Colwellia sp. M166: one gene and its partner. The protein of the gene in region 1 interacts with the protein of each later gene in a pairwise test. Links are inferred from orthologs where the notes say so. Each region holds a gene or a part of one and is shown on either strand. Other genes may lie near its edges. The genes, in order: rpe and eno.

What was found.
Region 2: the proteins of rpe (region 1) and eno interact in binary tests that used the Escherichia coli proteins (3 or more experiments, as listed by UniProt). The link is inferred for Colwellia sp. M166 from one-to-one orthologs.

Annotation. Positions count from the first base shown.
Region 1 is NZ_CP040755.1:2,046,847-2,049,917, forward strand. The notes cover bases 305-3,039. They hold rpe (ribulose-phosphate 3-epimerase), read right to left. Parts: upstream 2,141-3,039; coding sequence 1,469-2,140; downstream 305-1,468. Other genes in these bases: trpS (tryptophan--tRNA ligase), read right to left, coding at 402-1,406; FGD67_RS09315 (TorF family putative porin), read left to right, coding at 2,468-3,039. In the rest of the region: FGD67_RS09300 (FHA domain-containing protein), read left to right, coding at 1-265; more of FGD67_RS09315, read left to right, coding at 3,040-3,071. UniProt on the Escherichia coli protein: Catalyzes the reversible epimerization of D-ribulose 5-phosphate to D-xylulose 5-phosphate.
Region 2 is NZ_CP040755.1:1,192,794-1,196,016, forward strand. The notes cover bases 192-3,078. They hold eno (phosphopyruvate hydratase), read right to left. Parts: upstream 2,341-3,078; coding sequence 1,042-2,340; downstream 192-1,041. Other genes in these bases: FGD67_RS05400 (ATP-binding cassette domain-containing protein), read right to left, coding at 192-624; FGD67_RS05410 (CTP synthase), read right to left, coding at 2,499-3,078. In the rest of the region: more of FGD67_RS05400, read right to left, coding at 1-191; more of FGD67_RS05410, read right to left, coding at 3,079-3,223. UniProt on the Escherichia coli protein: Catalyzes the reversible conversion of 2-phosphoglycerate (2-PG) into phosphoenolpyruvate (PEP). It is essential for the degradation of carbohydrates via glycolysis.

The DNA of each region.
Region 1 (3,071 bases):
GCTCAACTGCTATGTTGGCTTTCATATGACCTTGCGTCGTAGAAACGTTGTCTCATTATGTTTAGTACTACTGCTATTTGGCGGCAGCTTAATCATACAAATGAGTAAACGGCCAGACTTTAACCCTCGACCACAGTTTGATACGACAATAATGTCGCCAGCCTTTCTATTTACCCCCAGTAGTAATGTTGAAAACTTTGTTAGCGATAGCGCTAAGCTATTTGACAAAGTATCGAAGGAAGCTGAAGAAGATAACAAAGAATAACCATATAACGTAGTGATAACTCTCACCGGTATGAGGTTGTTAAACTAATCAAATTTAACCAGCTATTTTAATAAAAAGGCTGCTCATAAATATGAGCAGCCAAAGTTTGACTCTTTTATACCCGAAATAGACCCGCTTAAGGTCTAGCAATAAAACCGACAGCTTGATATACCTCAGCAAGTAACTTACTCGCGCGAGCAGAAGCTTTTTCAGCCCCTTTACGCATGACTTCATCTAAGTAGGCTTGGTCATTACGAAACTGATGATAACGCTCTTGAATTGGCGCTAACAAAGCAACCACAGCTTCAGCAACATCACCTTTTAAGTGGCCATACATTTTGTCTTCATACTCAGGCACAAGCTCTTCAACGGTTTTACCGGTAGTACATGATAATAATGACAACAAATTAGACACACCCGGCTTTTCTGCAATATCAAAATAGATATTCGCTTGCTCGTCAGAGTCAGTTACTGCACGTTTAATTTTCTTGGTAATTTTCTTGGTGTCTTCTAACAAGCCAATAAAGTTACCTGGGTTAGTGTCAGACTTAGACATTTTCTTTGTTGGCTCTAACAAGCTCATCACACGGGCACCAAACTCTGGAATATAAGGCTCTGGTACTTTAAACGTTTCGCCGTGTAAATTATTAAAACGTGTTGCAATGTCACGTGCTAATTCTAAATGTTGTTTTTGATCATCGCCAACAGGCACCTGATTAGCGCCGTATAATAAAATATCAGCCGCCATTAATACTGGGTAAGTAAACAAGCCAGAGTTCATGTTAGCTTCAGACTTTGCCGACTTATCTTTATATTGCGTCATTCTGTTAAGCTCACCCATTTGGGTGTAACAATTTAACACCCAACTTAATTGCGCGTGCTCAGGAACATGCGACTGGATAAAAATAGTGCTTTTTTCAGGATCAACACCACAGGCTAAATACAAAGCTAAACCATCTAAAGTTGCTTTACGTAAGGCTTCTGGATCAGGACGAACTGTAATCGCATGTTGATTAACTAACATGTAATAACACTCGTGACTGTCTTGCATGCTTACCCATTGCTTTAACGCACCAAGGTAATTACCAATAGTTAACTCACCTGATGGCTGGCAGCCACTTAATACAATAGGTTTACTCATTTTTTATCCTTTAATTCTTTGAATTATTTAATCTATTACTTAACAGCGCTATTAGCTGTTTATTATTTTACAGTCGCTAATTCAGCACGCATTTCATCAATAGCGATTTTATAGTTAGGCTTTGAAAAAATAGCTGAGCCGGCAACAAACATATCTGCACCCGCTTTTGCAATATCTGCGATATTATCAGCCTTAACACCGCCATCAACTTGTAAGCGAATGTCATAACCACTAGCATCAATTTTTTCACGCACTAAACGCAGCTTGTCTAAAGTAGTGGGAATAAAAGACTGACCACCAAAGCCAGGATTTACTGACATAAGTAAAATCACGTCAAGTTTATCCATCACAAAATCTAACACGTGCAGCGGTGTTGCTGGGTTTAATACTAAACCAGCTTTACAGCCATTATCTTTAATTAACTGCAAGGTTCTGTCGATATGATCACTGGCTTCAGGGTGAAAAGTAATGATATCAGCACCTGCTTTAGCAAAATCTGGAATAAGGCTATCAACAGGTTTAACCATTAAATGCACATCAATAGGTGCAGTAATACCGTAGTCGCGTAATGATTTACATATCATTGAGCCAAAAGTAAGATTGGGTACAAAATGGTTATCCATCACATCAAAATGAACAACATCAGCGCCAGCGCTAAGTACGTTTGCCACATCTTCGCCCAAACGAGCAAAGTCTGCAGATAAAATTGATGGAGCAATTAAGAAATCAGACATAGTGAGAACCTTGACAAAATTTGCGCTACTTTAACTTAATTGCAGTTATTTTGCGACTGAGATCACACACAAAAATTGATATAAAAAACCAGAGAATACTGCCCTTTTTGGAAATTTGTCTTTAATTATCCATCAAATAACGCACTTTTTTTGTTCACAAAGCAATATTATTGCACCAACACTGTACAAACAAGGATTTAAAAACAATAATAAAAAATCAAAATAAAACCATAACCAACTGATAAATAATAAGTTTACACATCTTGAAACACTCAGGCATTGTCTTTGCAATGCTATTAACAATTATAAAAACTTAGTGGACACAAGATGACAAAATCAATTACCTCTCTATCTATTTCAATGATATTAATGGCTTCGGCACTTACAGCAACATCAGCACATGCGGTTGAAGGCTTATCAGCAAATGCAGCAGCATCAAGCAATTATTTGTGGCGTGGTGTTACACAAACCACCAATTCAGCCGCCGTATCCGGTGGTATTGATTATGAAAATGCTTCAGGTTTTTCGGTTGGTACTTGGACATCAAATGCTGACTTGGCCGAGAACATGACTTATGAGCTTGATGTTTATGCTGCCTATGCCAACGAGTTAGATAATGGTTTAGGTTATAGTGTAGGTTATATCTATTATTCTTATGATAATGATGCTGATGTTGACTTTAGTGAAGTTAACTTTTCACTGTCATACGATGCTTATTCAATCACCTACAATACTTTAGTTGACTCAGATGGTGGCGGTGACTTGGGTGATGATACCTACATATCTGCCGATGCAGCTTTTGAAGTATCTGAGGGTTTAGAACTAGGACTTCATATTGGTAGCTACGACTTTGACGCCGGCGGTGATTATGTCGATTACGGTGTTAGTTTGAGTAAAAATGGTTTTACCTTTGCCTTATCAGATACTGATA
Region 2 (3,223 bases), 850 kb from region 1 along the record:
TAACTTACCAATAACAGAGAATTGTCCACGTTCAATAAAGGCAACGTTGTCAAACCATGTTGGAATATCTTGGCGATTATTTAACAATAAGAGCACGGTAATACCGGTTTGCGATAAACCTGCTAAGGCATCAGATAAAGCCTGACAAGAAGCAATATCTAAGCTGTCAAACGGGTTATCACAAACAAGTAAATCAATCCCCTTGAAGATGGCTTGCAGTATTAACAACTTTCTACTTTCACCAGTGCTAAGTTGTAAGTAGCTAGTATCAAGACGCTGACTTAAGCCAAACTCACCAATGAGAGGGTCATGCCATTTATCTTCCGGTAAAAAATTTTTCGCTTTAATCATAGCCCCATTAATATCAGCATAATCAGGCGCTATTTTTTCTAAAGTCTCTTCATAGATATCTTGCTGTGCTTCAAAGGAAATCATAGCGACTTTGTCTTTAGCCGGTAATGTTAGTTGTTCAACCTTTGTTGGTAATAATTCTCCAATTAACAGTTGATTAAAATATTGTTTCCCTGAGCCATTGCGTCCCAAAACACACCAGTTTTCTTTTTCAAGTAATTGCCACTGTTTAATGACCAGCTTATCGTGCTCAAAATTTACTATACTTATCATATGGTTAATTTTTCCATTAAATTTTGTTCTTTCGAAGATACTTTTAAAAGTCAATTATATCAATTAACAAAACAGCTTTATAACATTGAGTTATATCATTGCATCTAATACCAAGTCTATTAAGTTTGTTCCCACTCAGCGCTTAGCGCTATATGAACGACATTAGCACCAACAATATTTATCCAGACTGATTGGTTTTTATAGCTTTCGAATCACTTTATACCAAGTTTACTTGGACACGGTTCATTTTCAAAATACATAAAAAATCCGATATCAGTTAACTGGTATCGGATTTTGAATTATTTGAAAGGTCGGTCAATGGCTCTTGAAAAGTTGCTTAACGGTTGCACGCAACTATCAAGTGTCAGTGAGTATAACCATAACCGTTATTGCACTTATTTAGCAGAAAGCTTTTGATTATTGACCTTTAACTTCAGACAAACCATTAAAAATAGCTTTGTCGCCTAAGAACTCTTCAATACGTAACAATTGGTTGTACTTAGAAACACGGTCGCTGCGACATAATGAACCGGTTTTAATTTGGCCAGCCGCCGTACCTACGGCTAAATCGGCAATAGTTGAATCTTCAGTTTCACCCGAGCGATGTGAAATAACAGCAGTAAAACCTGCATCTTTCGCCATTTTAATTGCCGCTAAGGTTTCTGTTAAGGTACCGATTTGGTTAAATTTGATTAAGATAGAGTTACCAATACCTTGCTCAATACCACGAGCTAATATTTTGGTATTTGTCACAAACAGATCATCACCCACAATTTGTACTTTGTCACCAAGCAGATCGGTTTGGTATTTGAAACCATCCCAGTCTGACTCGTCCAAGCCATCTTCAATTGAAACAATTGGGTATTGCTGACAAAGCGTTGCTAAGAAATCGGAGAATTCATTCGCCGTAAATTGCTTACCTTCGCCAGTAAGGTCATAAATACCCTTTTCAGCGTTGTAAAATTCAGATGCCGCACAATCAAGTGCTAAAGTTACATCTTTACCTAATTCGTAACCGGCTGCTGCTGTCGCTTCTTTAATAACCGCTAAGGCTTCCGCATTTGATGATAAGTTTGGCGCAAAACCACCTTCATCACCTACTGCTGTGCTCATGCCTTTTGAAGATAATACTTTTTTCAAGGCATGGAAAATTTCAGCACCCATACGCAATGCTTCTTTAAAGCTTTTTGCGCCAACCGGTTGTACCATAAACTCTTGGATATCAACGTTGTTGTCAGCGTGCTCGCCACCATTGATGATGTTCATCATGGGTAACGGTAATGAGTATTGGCCCGGAGTACCATTAAGGTCTGCAATATGTTCAAATAATTGTACTTTCTTTTCCATTGCCGCTGCTTTAGCATTAGCTAAAGAAACCGCTAGAATAGCGTTAGCGCCGAAAGTTTCTTTGTTTTCAGTGCCATCTAAATCAATCATGATTTGGTCAATATTTGCTTGCTCTAAAGCACTTTTGCCGATAAGCGCGGTAGCTATATCATGGTTAACAGCAGCAACGGCTTTTAACACGCCTTTACCTAAATAACGTGCTTTGTCACCATCACGTAGCTCTAGCGCTTCGCGAGAACCGGTTGAGGCACCAGAAGGAGCGGCAGCTCGACCCCAAGCACCTGACGCTAAATAGACGTCAGCTTCAACCGTTGGGTTACCACGAGAATCCATGATTTCGCGAGCGATAATTTTACTGATATTAGACATTATGTTCCCTATTCCTTACTAACTGCGCATGGCAGGTTATAAACGATAAATTAAAAGTTAAATTGCTATAAATTTCAGTTCAGTTCTCAACAGTAATAAAATACTTAGCTGCTAAAAACAAAACCGCAGCAATAAGCTACGGTTTTTATTAGTTCGAGTTAACTTGATTGCTGCTTTTGATGTTCAAAAGCGGCAGCAATAAAGCCGGTGAAAAGCGGGTGGCCATCACGAGGAGTTGAATTAAACTCTGGATGAAACTGCCCGGCAATAAACCATGGGTGATCAGGATTTTCAATCACCTCAACTAAGCTTTTATCCGTAGATAATCCCGAGAACACTAAACCTGCTTTGCTTAATTGTTCACGGTAGTTATTATTTACCTCAAAACGATGACGGTGTCTTTCATAAATTGTTTCACTACCATATACGTCATATGTCTTGGTACCTTTCACAATGTGACACAATTGTGAACCTAAACGCATGGTTCCACCTAAGTCAGACTCAGCATTACGGTATTCGACTTTGCCTTCTTCATCTAACCATTCGTTGATCAAACCAACCACTGGGTGTGGTGTCTCTGCATTAAACTCAGTACTATGTGCATCAGTTAAACCGGCAACGTTACGGGCATATTCAATCAACGCCACTTGCATACCTAAACAAATACCCAAGTAAGGTATTTTGTTTTCGCGGGCATATTGTGCGGTTAAAATTTTACCTTCAACGCCACGCTCACCAAAACCACCCGGCACTAAAATAGCATCGAGGTCTTTAAAAACTTCAACACCTTTAGACTCTACGTCTTGTGAATCAATATATTGAATTTTAACTTTAACTTGGTTAGTAATACCGGCATGTTTTAATGCTTCGTTTACTGATTTGT